DNA from 2 places in the Arthrobacter sp. Cza30 genome. Region 1 is predicted to be linked to the other one. Evidence: riboswitches for the same ligand, from Rfam matches in the RefSeq annotation. Region 1 holds a riboswitch; the other holds the start of a gene.
What was found. Region 1 has a riboswitch for cyclic di-AMP ahead of AC5RVZ_RS30870 (M23 family metallopeptidase). Riboswitches for the same ligand answer to the same signal wherever they lie in the genome.
Positions count from the first base shown of each region.

Region 2: another riboswitch for cyclic di-AMP. It lies ahead of AC5RVZ_RS29790 (C40 family peptidase); the one in region 1 lies ahead of AC5RVZ_RS30870 (M23 family metallopeptidase).

Region 1 is NZ_JBNHGA010000013.1:114,134-121,847, forward strand. Features, by position in the region: gene AC5RVZ_RS30855 (thiamine pyrophosphate-binding protein) at 1-1,273, shown strand, start outside; gene AC5RVZ_RS30860 (very short patch repair endonuclease) at 1,393-1,821, opposite strand; gene AC5RVZ_RS30865 (aldo/keto reductase) at 1,971-2,915, shown strand; gene AC5RVZ_RS30870 (M23 family metallopeptidase) at 2,995-3,948, opposite strand; cyclic di-AMP (ydaO/yuaA leader) riboswitch at 3,952-4,127, opposite strand; gene AC5RVZ_RS30875 (GlcG/HbpS family heme-binding protein) at 4,602-5,003, opposite strand; gene fdhA (formaldehyde dehydrogenase, glutathione-independent) at 5,038-6,249, opposite strand; gene AC5RVZ_RS30885 (FMN reductase) at 6,427-7,050, shown strand; gene AC5RVZ_RS30890 (pyridoxamine 5'-phosphate oxidase family protein) at 7,150-7,575, opposite strand.
Region 2 is NZ_JBNHGA010000012.1:26,999-34,712, forward strand. Features, by position in the region: gene AC5RVZ_RS29780 (HNH endonuclease signature motif containing protein) at 1-236, opposite strand, end outside; gene AC5RVZ_RS29785 (MDR family MFS transporter) at 391-1,911, opposite strand; gene AC5RVZ_RS29790 (C40 family peptidase) at 2,301-3,212, opposite strand; cyclic di-AMP (ydaO/yuaA leader) riboswitch at 3,216-3,380, opposite strand; gene AC5RVZ_RS29795 (LysR substrate-binding domain-containing protein) at 3,630-4,562, shown strand; gene AC5RVZ_RS29800 (MFS transporter) at 4,712-6,073, opposite strand; gene AC5RVZ_RS29805 (MBL fold metallo-hydrolase) at 6,070-7,140, opposite strand; gene AC5RVZ_RS29810 (aldehyde dehydrogenase family protein) at 7,427-7,714, shown strand, end outside.

The DNA of each region.
Region 1 (7,714 bases):
GGCCAACGTCACCAAGAGCCAGCGGTTGATCCAGCACGCGTCCGGCATCCCGTCGGCCATCCAGGACGCCTGGACCGAGGCCATTTCGTCGCCGCAGGGGCCGGTCTGGGTGGAGGTTCCACAGAACGTCCTGCTGGACCCGATCATGGTGCCGCCGGTGGAGGACGCGCTGGCCGAGGCATTCGACAATCCGCCGCGGACCGAGCTCGTCAAGGAAGCCGTGCACTGGCTCTCCGAGGCCAAGCGGCCGGCGATCATCGCTGGCGGCGGGGCCCGCAGGGGCAAGGCCCAACCGTGGCTGCGCTCCATCGCGGAAAAGCTGCGTGCCCCGGTGGTCTGTTCGCCGGGCGGCAACGGCGCGTTCCCGTGGAACCACGAGCTCTCGCTGCAATCCTGGGTCGAGGACCGGTACGTCACCGACGTCCTCGAAGATGCGGACGTCCTGGTGGTCGTAGGTTCGTCGCTGGGGGAAGTGACGAGCAACTATTTCACCATGGAACCGCGGGGCCGAATCATCCAGATCGACGCCGAACCCCGCGTCCTGGAATCCAACGGTCCGGCGCTGGGAATCCGCGCTGACGCCGGCCAGGCACTGCAGGCTCTGGACGCAGCCCTCTCCGGCAATCCGGGTAACGGACCCGACTGGCATGGCCAGACGCCCGAGCAGCTGGTCAAGGACACGCTGGCCAAGGTCCAGGCCCGCCTGGACGGCCAGGACCTGGCCAAGGAGCGGACCTTCATGGCGGACATCCGCGAGGCCGTGCCGGACGACATGCAAACCTTCTGGGACATGACCATCTCCGCGTACTGGGCCTGGAGCTGCTGGGACTCGCGCGACGGCGAGTTCCACTCGGCCCAGGGCGCCGGCGGCCTGGGCTACGGTTTTCCCGGCGCCATCGGCGGCAGCGTCGGCCTGGCCAGCCAGGGAAAGCCCGCGCGCGTGCTGGCCGTCTCCGGCGACGGCTCGGCCATGTATTCGATCAGCGAACTGGCCACCGTCCGGCAGCATGACCTGCCGGTCACCTGGCTGATTGTGGACGACGGCGGCTACGGCATCCTGCGCGAGTATATGGAAGGCGCGTTCGGCCGGGCGACGGCAACGGAACTGGCGCGGCCGGATTTCGTGGCCCTGGCGCAGGCCTTTGGCGTGCCGGCACGCCGGGTGGCACCGGAGGATATCGGCACCGCGCTCCGGGAAAGCTTTGCCGCCGAGGGACCGAACGTCGTCGTCGTCGAGACACTGCTGAAGATGTTCGCCCCCACGCACGTCTGACCCGGCCCCAGGCCGAGGGGGAGTCCCACCCCCCAGCGCAGCGTTCAGGCCGGCACCCTCGCCCCTCCGCCCCGGGATTCTCCCCGTGGGCGGAGGGGCCTGGTCATCAGCGGGCCGGCTCAGGCCAGGAACGCGACCAGCCTGTCCTCGAGCGCAGCCAGATCGCCGGTCTTCTTGAACTCGCACTCCCAGACGGTGAGGACCTGCCAGCCGGCCGCCTGCAGCGCCGACCGTTGGGCTTCGTCGCGGGCAGCGGTACGCGTCCGTTTGGCCTCCCAGAAGCCGGAGTTGGACTTCGGCGCATGCCGGCCGACCCTGCAGTCATGGGCATGCCAGAAGCAGCCGTTGACGAAGATCACTTTCCGCCGTCCGGCGAAAACCAGATCCGGTTTGCCCGGCAGCTTTCCGCCGCCTGCGCTGCCGTGCAGGCGGTAGCGGTATCCCTTGGCATGCAGCAGTTTCCGGACCAACAGCTCGGGTTTGGTGTTCTTGCCGCGGATTTTGGCCATGTTGGCGCTGCGCTGCTGCGGGGTCAGCGAGTCGGCCATACGTCAAGTCTAGGGGCGCGAGATACTGCCCGGCGGGGCTCCCGGCCGCCAGGCTGCGCCGTACCCGCGTCCGGGGGACGCGTCCGCCGCTGCTAGGTTAAACGTAAGCGGCATGCGAAGGCCGCCCCTGACCTTCGAAAGGACCTTCGATGCGCTTGATCGGCACTTCGGATATCAAGATCTTCCCGCTCGCTCTGGGCGGCAACACCTTCGGCTGGACCTCGGACGAGTCCGGTTCGCAGCAGGTGCTGGATGCCTTCACCGAGGCCGGCGGCAACTTCATTGACACCGCGGACAGCTACTCCGCGTGGGTTCCGGGTAACCGTGGGGGCGAATCCGAGGAGATCATCGGCCGCTGGATGGCGGACCGGAATAACCGCGAATCGGTCGTCATTGCCACGAAGGTGGGCGGCCATCCGGAGCTCCAGGGACTGTCCGCGGTGAATGTGGCCGCTGCCGCCGAGGCTTCGCTGCAGCGGCTGGGCACCGAATACATCGACCTGTACTACGCCCATTACGATGACGAGGGCACCCCGTTGATTGAGGCGGCCGCCGCGTTCGACGCCCTGGTGAGGGAGGGCAAGGTCCGCCAGATCGGCTTGTCCAACCTGTCCCCGGAGCGGATCGCCGAGTGGATGAACATCGCGCAGCAGAACGGGTTTGCGCTGCCGGTCGCGCTGCAGCCGCACTACAACCTGGTGGCCCGCAAAGACTACGAACAGGGCTATGCTCCGTTGGCCCGGGAACACAACCTCTCGGTGTTCCCGTACTTCTCGCTCGCTTCCGGTTTCCTGTCCGGCAAGTACCACTCGACGGATGACGCCGACAGCAGCCCGCGCGGCGGCATGCTCCGTGATTACCTCACGACCGAGGGCTTCGCCGTGGTGGACGCCTTGGAGACCGTCGCCCAGTCGCGCGGCATCTCCCTCACGACGACCGCGCTCGCCTGGCTGCTGACCAAGCCCGGCATTACCGCTCCGCTGGCCAGCGCCCGCACGCCCGAACAGCTGCCGGACCTGATGGCCGCCACGGATGTCGAACTGACCGCCGACGAAGTTGCCGCCCTGGACCGGGCGTCGCGGCCCTTCGCCTGACCGGCCCTTAACGACGACGGCGATGCCGCGTGGCATCGCCGTTGTCGGTGGCGGAAGCTCCGCCGTCGTCAAAAGTGGGTTAGAGCCAGCCTGCCGGATCCACGAGCTGACCGTCCTTGACAACCTCGAAGTGCAGGTGGCAGCCGGTGGAGTTGCCGGTGGTGCCCAGCTGGCCGATGACCTGGCCCTGGGCGACCTTCTGGCCCAGTGAAACGCCGATCGACTGCAGGTGGTTGTAGGTGGTCTTCAGGCCGCTGCTGTGCTGAACCACGATGCGGTTGCCGCCGCCGCCAACCTGCCAGCCGGCCTCGACGACCTTGCCGCCGTCGGCCGCATGGACAGGAGTGCCGCAGGCCATAGCGCAGTCAATGCCGGTGTGCAGCTCGCCGGCAGCCCCGGTGATCGGGTTCTGGCGGTAGCCGAAGCCGGAGGTCTGGTTCATGTTCGGGATCGGAGCGGCCAGCTTGCCGGTCGAAAAGCCGGCCGTCTTCGCCTTGGCTGCGGCGGCCTTCTTGGCTGCGGCCGCGGCCTTCGCCTTCTTCTCCGCCGCAGCCTTCTTGGCGGCAGCTTCCTTCTTGGCCGCAGCTTCGGCCTTCGCCTTCTTCTCGGCCTCGGCCTTCTTGGCGGCCGCTGCCTTTTCGTCGGCCTGCTTCTTGTCGGCGGCCGCGGCGGCAACCTGGGCTTCCTCCTGGGCAGCCTTGCTGTCTACCTTGGCCCGGTCAAACCCGAGTTCGGCCTCCTTGGCGGCCTGAATCTGCACGGGGCTTTGTTCCGAAGCGCGGTCGGAGCCGACGTCGGTAGTGCCGCCGGCCTGGGCCACCGGGACCACTGCCGCGGCCAGAATGCCGGCGGCAACGGCAGCCAAGCCGGTCCTGCGGGCGAGGGAGTAGGCCGCGGGGGATGCTTCCCCTTCGCGGCGGGCAGGGGAGCCCTCGGTGGAACGGGTGATCTTCGACAGGGCGGAACGTGAGATCTTGGACAGGGGATTCGTGGGGGTGTCGGAACGGCGACGACCGCGCACAGGGTTGTTCACAGGGTTTCCTCTCTTGCGCCTGCGAAGTTAGCTGTCGGATTCGAGCGAGAGTTCACTCGGTCCTGCCGGCAGTCGTAGTTCAGAGTTGGACTGTGCCGGTGAGGACTTCACCCCGAGGTGCCCCCAAGCACCGTAAGTGGTTCCTCCGCCCCTGCCTTCGAGTAAAGCTCGATTCTTCTGGTCCGCTGGCAGGGTTAGACGGGCGGACCGGATGCCTACCTAGATAGATAGGAACAAATTCAAAATTACCGGAGCGACACGCGGCGTTACAAATTCGTTATCCGTGTTCCTTGTCACCAGAAGTGCGGCCTGGTGGCGATTTCCGCCCGTCCTGCCGGTTTTTGAGGGGCACGGAGTCCGTTTCCGCTCCCCGGCCGTGACCGATACCACGGCGCGCCGAACTCCCTGTTGGCGCCCCGGCCGCTACCTCGCGCTCGCCTGGAAAATTTGCGCAGGCGGATCCTGGCGCAGATTGCGGCAGCCGCGGATGCGCGAAGTGGTGACCGCAACAAGCAGTAGGAGGGGCGGGCGGGCCGATCCAGCCCAGGCCGAAAGTCCGGCGTCGACGCCGGGGACGACACCCGCGCAGCCGGTCGGCCGGCCCGGCACGCGGCGACGCCGGGGATCGGGCGCGCCCCCTGAAAAGCCCCAGGCTAGAGTGCCGCCGCTCCGGCCTCCGCCACAGACTGGTCCTGCTCCCCGGAGCCGCCGCTGACGCCGATCGAACCGACCACCTGGCCGTCGCGGGAGAGCGGGATGCCGCCGGCGAAGATCATGATCCGGCCGTGGTTGCTGGCATGGATGCCGTAGAACTGGTTGCCCGGCTGCGAGTTGTCGCCCAGGTCCTTGGTTTGGATGTCGAACGCCCGCGAGGTGAAGGCCTTGTTGATCGAGATGTCGATGCTGCCCAGCCACGCCCCGTCCATCCGCACATGCGAGACCAGGTTTCCGCCGGCATCGGCCACGGCGATGTTCATCGGCTGGCCGATGTCGGCGGCCTTGGCCTCGGCGGCGGCGATGACCCGGCGGGCGTCTTCCAGGGTGACGGTGTCCATGTTTGCTCCTAAATCCGAGGCCTGTCGCGGGGCCCTAGTTGATGTAACCGTTGGGGTTGAGCACGTACTTGGTGGCGGCACCGGCGTCGAACTCCGCATAGCCCTTCGGCGCGTCCTCCAAGGGGATGGCCGTGGCATTCACGGCCTTCGCGATCTGCACCCGGTCATGCAGGATGGCCATCATCAGTGCCCGGTGGTACTTCATCACCGGGCACTGTCCAGTGGTGAAGGAGAGCGACTTGGCCCAGCCCGTGCCCAGCGAGAGCGAGAGCGAGCCTTTCTGCGCGGCCTCGTCGATCCCGCCCGGATCGCCGGTGACGTACAGTCCCGGGATGCCCAGCGCCCCGCCGGCCGCAGTGATCTCCATCAGCGAGTTCAGCACGGTGGCCGGCGCCTCCTGGGCGTCCTTGCCGTGCCCGCGGGCCTCGAAACCCACCGCGTCCACGCCGCAATCCACCTCCGGGACGCCCAAAAGCTGCTCGATCTGGTCCCTGGGATGGCCTTGGGAGACGTCCACGGTCTCGCAGCCGAAGCTGCGCGCCTGGGCAAGACGGCCCTCGTTCATGTCCCCGACAATCACGACGGCGGCGCCCAGCAACTGGGCACTGGCGGCGGCGGCCAACCCCACGGGCCCCGCTCCGGCAATGTACACGGTGGAGCCAACCCCCACCCCGGCGGTGACGGCGCCGTGGAAGCCGGTGGGGAAGATATCGGAGAGCATGGTCAGGTCCATGATCTTCTCGAGCGCCTGGTCCTTGTCCGGGAACTTCAGCAGGTTCCAGTCGGCGTAGGGGACCAGCACGTACTCGGCCTGGCCGCCCACCCAGCCGCCCATGTCCACGTAGCCGTAGGCGCTGCCCGGGCGCTCGGGATTCACGTTCAGGCAGATGCCTGTCTTCCGCTCCTTGCAGTTCCGGCAGCGTCCGCACGCGATGTTGAAGGGGACGGAGACGATGTCGCCGACCTTGATGAACTCCACGTCGGAGCCGACGTCGACGACTTCGCCGGTGATTTCATGGCCCAAGACCAGGTTCTTCGGGGCAGTAGTACGGCCCCGGACCATGTGCTGGTCGGAGCCGCAGATGTTGGTGGCAACGGTGCGCAGGATGACTCCGTGCGATACCTGCCGGCCCACGTTGTCCGGGTGGACCCCCGGACCATCCTTGAGCGTGAAACTTGGATAGTCGATGTCGATCACTTCGACCTTGCCGGGTTCCTTGTAAGCCACTGCTCGATTGCTGCTCATGGGGATTCCTCTGATCCGAAAGTCACGGGTGGTGGGTGCCACGGTAGCCCTCTTGGACGGGGGCTGGCTAGGGTTGAGGCGGCCTTGCCCCTGCAGTCCCGGGTCCCGGAATAATCTTCGCGGTGCCTTGGTTGACCCATCTAGATGCGATTGCATGAACAAACCAGGAGGGTCTCAGTGTCAGAGCGCAAGATCGTTGTTATATCCGCCGGACTCGGCGTTCCGTCCTCGAGCCGTATGCTGGCTGACCAGTTGGCGGCCTCTGCCGTGGACCAGTTCCGCCTGAAGGGCGTCGAGGCCGAGGTTCGACTGGTGGAGCTGCGCGATTACGCCGTCGATATCGCCAACAACATGGTGACCGGCTACGCCGCGCCGAAGCTGGACGAAGTGCTCAAGGCAACCGTGGCAGCCGATGCGCTGATCGTGGTGACCCCGGTCTTCAGCGCCTCCTACAGCGGGCTGTTCAAGTCCTTCTTCGATGTGGTCGAGCCGCGCGCGCTTGCCGGCAAGCCGGTGCTGATGGGCGCCACCGGTGGCAGCGCCCGCCACTCGCTGGCCCTGGACTACGCCGTCCGTCCGCTGTTCAGCTACCTCCGTGCCCGCACGGTACAAACCACGGTCTTTGCCGCACCGGAGGACTGGGGTGCCGGTGAGGCGGGAACCGGCGGACTGTCCGAGCGCTCGGACCGGGCGGCCGCCGAACTGGTTGACCTGGTGGAGGGCGCGCCGGTGACCGAGCGCGGCCGCGGCGGCGTCGAATCCAAAAGCTTCGAGGAGATCCTTGCCAGCGTCGGCCACTGAATGAGCAACTACCGCTGAGCAAGACGAAGGCCCGGTCGGGAGTGGTTTAGCGATGCGCACCCGCGCAGCGCGACCACCCGGACCGGGCCTTTGCCGTGGCTAAAAACGTTCGGGTTGTTGACCCAGTTTGAAGTGGCGTCCGCTGATGCTGGCCGGCTTCACTTCCACATAGAAATCCTTAAGGGTCGGGATCCAGGTCTCGACCGGCAGTGCTTCCGCGGCCGCGATGTCCTCCTGGTCCTGCAGTACGCGGGCCGTGCCTTTGACGACGACGCTCCATGCTTCTTCGCTGCTGATGCCGTCGGCCTCGAACAAGACCTGGTCGTTGATCGTCAATTCGGCCAGCTTGGTGCCCGGCGCCGTGCGCAGGACGAGCCTGCCATCGCGCGCAACATAGTTGATGGGGAAAATGTCGGTTTCCCCGGCGGCCGTGAGGACGAGGCGGCCATGCTTCGTCCTCTCCAGCAGCATCCACGATTGCTCGTCGCTGAGCTCAAGGACCGCGTCGTCGTGTTCGAACATCATGCCTTCATCCTTCTGCATCGGTTCGGTGAAAGGAAGTCCTTGATACAAACGGACCTCTCAACGACGAGGCACCGCCGCGGGGGCGGTTGTGCGGCCCCCCGGGGGGGGGGGTGTTGTGAGCCCGTCCCGAGCCCGGGCG
Region 2 (7,714 bases), on a different contig from region 1:
ACGGCGGCGATGTTTTGCGCTTTGATGATGCCCGCCAGAATCAGCTGGGTTTGACCAACAATGTTGGCCAGCTCTTCAACCTGTGCCGCCGTCTGTGCCACCGACTTGGTACTGCGTGTCAGCCCGTCGCTCCGGAGGCGATGATTCAGTTCGCTGACCTCGGCGCGGATCCGGGCCAGCAGGACGGAATCATCCTGCCCTGCTCCCGGAGCCTCATCCAGCACCTCAATCGCCATAAATACAGCCTATGAAGCCCTCGAACAGGGTAGGAGAACCAAGGGTCGGTATGTGGATGAGCAAGCGCACGGGCTGGCTGTGGAGAAGAAGTGGAAGGGTGCTCAAGCACGGGCGTCGAAAGTCAAGCGTTCAAATCCCGCCCCAACCCCGTCGTCAGCGGGCGACCGGCGCGCCCTCCACCGAAGCCGGCTCGTCGGCGGGCTCCTCCACCGGTTTCCGGATGAAGAACGCGGCCGCCACCGCCACGATGGAGATGAGGGCGCCGGTCAGGAATGCCATCCGCACACCGCCTGCCACCGCCGTCGTCGTTGCCGCACCTCCGGCGGAAAGAGCGGCCGCCTGCATGGACATGACGGTGACGAACATGGCGGTGCCCGCCGCGCCGGCCACTTGCTGCACCGTGCCGATGACGGCGCTTCCATGCGAGTACAGCTGCCGCCGCACCGAGCCGAGACCAGCGGAGAACAGCGGCGTGAACAGCAGCGCCAGGCCCACGCTGAGCACGATGTGCGCCGCCAGCAGCGTCAGCGGGGCGGTGTTCTCGCTGACCGTGGAGAAGAACCAGAGCACGGCGCTGACCACCGTCGTCCCCGGCACCAGCAGCACCCTCGGGCCGAACTTGTCATAGAGCCGGCCAACGGCCGGGGCCAGCAGGCCCATCAACAGCCCGCCCGGCAGCAGCATCAGCCCGACCTGCAGCGGCTCGAGCCCCAGGACCTGCTGCATATATATAGGGAGCAGAATGATGGTGCCGAACAGTGCGGCCATGCTGACAGCCATCAGCCCGACGGACACGGAAAAGTTGCCGGAGCGGAACGTCCGCAGGTCCAGCAACGCCCTGTCCGAGCGCTGCAGCCGAACCTGGCGCAGCAGGAATGCCAGCAGCCCCACGCCGCCGGCCCCAAACGCAACCCACATGGCGGCACCCGTGCCCGGCCCCGCCGTCGTTGTTCCGTGCCCGGCGCCGACCTGGCTGAGGCCGTAGATCAGTCCGCCGAAGCCGATGGCGGAGAGCGCCACGGACGGCAGGTCCAGCGGCACCGGCCGGGGCTCGGTCACGTTCTGGATCCGCCGGTTGCCGACCACCAGCATGGCCAGCGCGATCGGCAGCACCAGCCAGAACATCCAGCGCCAGGACAAGGTGTTGAGGATGATGCCGGAGATGGTCGGGCCGATGGCAGGCGCCACCGATATGACAATCGAGACGTTGCCCATCGTCTTGCCGCGGTCCTCGGCCGGCACCAGGTTCATCAGCGTGGTCATCAGCAGCGGCATCATGATTGCGGTGCCCGACGCCTGAACCACGCGGGCCACCAGCAGCACCTCGAACCCCGGAGCCAGCGCGGCCAGCAGCGTTCCCGCGGAGAACAGCGCCATCGAGGCGGTGAAAACCTGGCGCGTGGTGAAACGCTGCAGGAGGAACCCGGTCACCGGGATGACCACCGCCATCGTCAGCATGAACGCCGTGGTCAGCCACTGCGCCGCGCGGGCGCTGATGTCCAGGTCGACCATTAGCTCGGTCAGCGCCACGGACATGATGGTCTCGTTCAGGATCACCACGAACGCAGAGACCAACAGGATGCCAATCACGCGGCGGTTCCGGCGCGACTCATCAGCGGTCAGCCCGCTGCCCTTGGCGGGTCCGGGCCGTGCCGAGGCTCTGTTCGTCGACATATCTTTATTCACGGGAAGATCCTCGAGTGGAAATCGTGCTGTTGCGGGCGGCCGGAAACAGCCTAAGAACGCCGGGCGCAGGCGGAGTAGTAGCTTAACCTGCCCCCGCTGACTCCTATTCCCAGCCGTCAACCTCGAATAAACAACGACGCCGGTGCTCGCCGCCGGGCGGGAACCGCCACCTGCGGGGGAGGGGGGGGAGGGGTGCGCCCAAATGTCCCGCACCGGTCCCCGTCAAGAAGACCACTCCCGTCGCATAGTAGAAGTGGAGGGAGAGTCCCGCACGCGTTAAAAGAGGAGAAGCCCCGCCGGCGCAAGGCCGACGAGGCTTCCCTGTGATCCTGGACCGGCCGTTGGGGGAATAGCCGGTCCAGGAGTCTTAGGGGTGGTTACATCGTGTAGTAACCGGTAACGGGCATGGCGTTCACGTCGTGCACCAAGGTGCCCTGGCTCGGGTTCAGGGCGCTGATCATTTTGCCGCCGCCCAGGTAGATGCCCACGTGGCCGCCGCCGTTCTGCACCACCAGGTCGCCCGGCTGCGGGTTGCTGGTCGGGGTCAGGGCGCCGCCCTGGTGCTGGCTGAGGCGGGGCAGGTCGACACCAGCCTGTGCGTAGACCCACTGGGTGAAGCCGGAGCAGTCCCAGCCGGCCGTGGAGGTGCCGCCCCAGACGTAGGGCGTTCCCTGTGCCGACATGGCGATGTCCACGATGCTCTGGTTGCCGCCGGTTGAGGCGGGCTTGATGTCGGCGCTGGCCAGCGAGACAGTCGCGGCGTCGGTCGACGCAGCCAGGGTCGTCGCGGCTCCGCCGCCACCCTGCGCTGCCTGTCCGCCGCCGGACTGGGTGCCCTGTGCGGAGCCGGTCAGCGCGATCTGGTCGCCCGGGTAAATGATGGAGTACGCGCCCAGGCCGTTGATGGCCAGCACGTCCTGCACATTTTTGCCGTACTGGGCGGCAATCGTGCCCACGGTGTCACCCGCGACCACGGTGTGCGTGGTGGCACCGGCAGCAGCACCGGCAGCCGAGCTGGTAACGGAAGCGCGCTCCACCTCGAAGCCGGCGTTGGCCGGAGCGGCAACGGTGTCCGTCGCGTTGGCAGCGCCGTAGGTCGGGACCGTGACATCGGCGGCGGCATTGGCCGGCAGGCCGGCACCCAGCATCAGGCCACCGGCGGCGGTGACGACGGCGGCGCCGCGGCCGACGGTTCCGGCGCGGGACGAGACAGCCTGGGACAGACCGGCCACGGTGGCGTTGCGGACCGGGGTGGCACGGTGGCGTGCGCGATTGTGTTTGAGCAGCAAGAAGATACCTCTCCCAATGCCTGCGAGGTAAGCTGTCGGGTTCGGGTGGGAGTCACCCGGCCGTGCGGCAGTGCGGTATGCACTCCGTACGACTTAACCCCAAGAGCCCCAAGAGGGGCCCGGAATGTGGGTCCCCCGCCTCTGCCAGATGTCTAGCGAACGAACTCGGAAAGGCTGGCAGAGCTAGGCAATACCCTCCGAGGACATCGGCGCATGATCGCCGACGTGATGAAAACACTACATAACGGTTCGGTAACTGTCCAAGCCCTGAAATTTACCTGTGCATAACCTGAAAGCCATCTTCCCGTTAGGAGCGAGCGACCCCCAGCGGCCGTTGCACAGCGTCCGTCACGGTACATCGGGCGCAACAATCGGCTGGTTACGCCTCCGGTGCGGGCCAACTTGTACGCTGGCAGAGTGGTGGACTTCACGCTTAAACAGCTGCAGTACTTTGTGGCAGTGGCCGATCATGGCTCAATCTCGGCCGCCGCGGCCGCCAGCCACATCTCACAGGCGGCCATGTCCCAAGCGCTGACAGAGCTGGAGCGGATCGTCGGCGCGCAGCTGATGGTCCGGCACCGGTCCCGCGGAATCGCCCTGACCGGCGTCGGGCAGCAGTTCCTGCGCGACGTCAGGAGCCTGGTCCGGCACGCCGACGACGTGCAGAACAGCATCATCGAGCGCCAGCAGGGATTGGTCGGCCCGCTGGCCATCGGCTGTTACAGCACCTTGTCCGCCTTCTGGGTTCCGGTGATCAGCGAACGGTTCATCAAGCCGCATCCGCGCCTCACCGTGACCATGGAGGAAGGCGAGGCCGCCGAGCTGCAGCACCGGATGCAGGAGGGCTATCTGGATGCGGTGCTGACTCACACGCGGCACCTGTTGCCCGGCGTGCAGGCCCGCACCGTCAAGGAAGGCCGGCCCTACGTCCTGCTGGCTGCGGACCACCCGCTGGCTTCCCGCAAAAGCGTCCGGCTTGCCGAGCTGGCCGAAGAGGACTTCGTCTCGCTGGACATCCCCACCGTGCGCGACAACCAGCTGGTCAATCTGCGGCTGTCCGGGCTGGATCCGAAGATCGCCTGGCGTTCGTCGAGTTTTGAGGCGGTGCGGGGCATGGTGGCGCGCGGCCTCGGCTACACCGTGCTGGTGCAGCGGCCGCCGGGCAACTACAGCTACGACGGGCTTCCCCTGGCCACGGTGGAAATCGACGGACCGGTCGGGCACAGCGACGTCTGCGTGGCCTACGCCAGCGTCACCCGGCCCAGCCTCAGGCTGCGGACATTCCTGGACTTTTGCGCCGAGGTCGGCGGCGCGGCGGCGAGCGGATGGGATGAGCCTACGACGGCGTGATCCCGTCCCGTCAGTTCGGCGAGCAAGGCGCCGGGCGGGCACACGACGGCGTGACCCCGCTCCGTCAGCGCGGCCAGACGGGCGGGCCGCGACGGCGGCCGCTGCCCCGGACAACGGCCGCCGTCGCGGTTAACGCATGGCTGGAGGAACTACATGTTCTCCGCGGTAAGGTCCTGGTCCTTTCCTTCCTTGATCGCCAGGATGCACAGCCCAGCGAGAACGAATGCGCCGGCGCAGACCGTCGCCACCAGCCACAGCTCGCCGCCGGCCGCCAGCACCAGGCCGCTGGCGATCATGGGGGTGAAACCTGCGCCCAGCGTCGAGGAGAGCTGGTAGACCAGCGAGGCGCCGGTGTAGCGCATCCGGGTCGGGAACAGCTCTGCGGTAAACGCCCCGAACGGGCCGAAGATCGTGCCCTGGATGACGCCGTTGGCCAGGAACAGCCCGATCGCGAACAGCCACAGCGTCCCCAGCTCCAGCATCCACATGATGGGGAAGGCCAGTACCGCGCCGGCGGCGATGCCGATCAGCATCACGGGCCGGCGGCCGAGCTTGTCGCTGTGCCGGGCCGCAAACCAGATGGCGACGACGGTCAGCGCCGCGCCCAACGCTTTGACGTTCAGGACGCTCGTCCGGTCCAGGCCGACCTCGTCCACCACATAGGAGATGGCCCAGACGGTCATCAGGCCCTGGACGGTGTAGGAGCTCATCCCCACCAGCGTGCCCATGATCACGTTCTTCGGGTACTTCGTCAGCACCTCGAGAATCGGGATCTTCTTCTCCTCGGCCTTGTCCTCCAGTGCCAGGAACAGCGGGGACTCGGCGACCTTGAGGCGGACGATCAGGCCGATGCCCACCAGGACGATGCTGATCAGGAACGGCAGCCGCCAGCCCCAGGTCAGGAACTGCTCGTCCGGCAGCACGGACACGGCCGAAACCGCCAGGGTGGCCAACACCGCACCGGCGGGACCTCCCATGTTGGCGAAACTGGCCGCGAACCCGCGGCGTTCCTTCGGAGCGTGCTCCAGGCCCATCAGCATGGCACCGCCCCACTCGCCCCCGACGGCCAAGCCCTGGACGATGCGCAGCACGATCAGCGCCAGCGGAGCCGCCATCCCTATCTGCGCCGTGGTCGGCAGCAGGCCGATCAGGGTGGTGGCCACGCCCATGAGCACCATGGAGGTGATCAGCACCCCCTTGCGCCCCAGCCGGTCACCGAAGTGGCCGAAGATGATCCCGCCGAGCGGCCGGGCGATGTAACCGACCGCCAGTGTGGCGAACGAGGCGAAGATCCCCACCGCGGGGTCCAGGTTCACGAAGAACACCGTGTTGAAAACCAGCGCCGCCGCGGTGGCGTAGAGGATGAAATCGTAGAATTCGATGGCGCTGCCCAGGAAGCTGGACGCCAGGATGCGCCGCATTTCCGGGGTGTTGAGGCTGGGAACCTTCAGGTCCCCGGGCTGCCTGCCGTTCGCGGCAGGGGCCGACGCCGTCGTCGTGTCATTGCTCATGGTGCAACCGCCATTTCGTCATGATCGGCGACTCCGGTGGATTCCGGGTCGCTGGAAGAGAAGGAGATAACGTCCAGATCGTCGGGGACCAGGAACGTGCCGTTGAAGTCCCTGCCGTGTGCCTGCCAGACGGCGTCCGGCGTGGTTCCCGGCACCAGGTGGTGCAGCGCCAAGGTGCGGGCGCCGGCCTGCCGCGCAATCGCGATGGCGTCCTGCGGCGAGGTGTGGGACCTGCGGTGATGGTCGATGGAGGCCCGGGCTTCGTCGGAATCGATGCTGCCGTACGCCCGCTGCACCCAGTCGAAGTCGATGGCCTCGTGCAGGAGCAGGTCCGTGCCGCGGGCCAGCCGCACCAGGTTCTGGCAGGGGGCGGTGTCGCCGGAGATCGTGACAGACCCTTCGGCCGTGTCGAACCGGAAGGCGAAGGCGGGGGCCACGGGCGGATGCTCCACCAGGGTGGCCGTCACGGTGACCAGTTCATCGCGGTAGATTTCGAACGGCTCCATGCCGGCCGGCGTCGGGTTCTGGTTCGGGTGGTAGCCGATGGCGTCCGGGACGACGATGTCTTCGGCCACGAAATAGTCCAGCGGCGAGGGGCGCAGTGCGTCGATGACCCGGTCGTTGAGGTCGGTGGCGTACGCCTGCATCAGGTGGTGGAACATGTCCCGGGTGCCCGGCGTCGGCAACTGCGGAAAAACGGGCGACGGCGGAACCGTGGCGCGGGGTGAGGCCGGCGGCAATTCTCCCCGGTCGCCCGGTCCCAGGATGCGGATGCTCCGCTGGCCCGGCGTGAGGGTGAACAGTCCGAAGATGGCCAGCCCGGCCAGATCGATCGTGTGGTCGGAATGCAGGTGGGTCAGGAAAATCCCGCGCAAGGACGAGACCTGCAGGCCTGCCTTCATCAGCTGGCGTCCGACGCCGTTGCCGGCATCCACCAGATAGACGGCATCGCCGACGACGACGGCGGTGGCGATGCCGGTGCGGCGGCCTGCGTTCTCGCCGGTCCACCAGCGGGGACCGCCCGCCGTGCCCAGCGTGACGACGTGCGGCGTGAGGGAATGGGTCATGGGTCGAGCTCCTCGGAAGTCTTTCCGCCTGTGGTGCCGGCGGAACCTGAATTCCATGATGCGGCTCACACACACTTTCGTAAAACGGTAATAACCGACCAACTTAAACGGTTTCACTTATGACCCAGCCAGCCCGTCGGCCGCCGGCGGCCCTCATCCGCGAGCCGTCCCATTGTCCGGGCACGACGGCGGGAGTAGGCTCCGCCTTATCCGGGCTGCGGGGACGGCCGGCGCTTCGGCTGTGGCCGGCGGCGTGGCCCAGCCACTTCGGAAAGGAATGAGCGCCATGCCCATCACGCGTGAGTTGATCATCAACGGCGAGCACGTCCCGGCAGCCTCCGGCAAGACCACCGAAGACATCAGCCCCTACTCGGGCGAACCCTTCGCCACCGTCGCTGCCGCCGGGCCGGAAGATGTCACGCGAGCGGTCGACGCGGCGTCGGCGGCCTTCGACGATTGGGCCGCAACGCCTCCCACCCAGCGGGCCAAGATTTTCCTGAAAGCGGCAGACCTGTTCGAGGAACGGATGCAGCAGGGCATCGAGCTGATGGCCGGCGAGGTGGGTGGTGTGGCG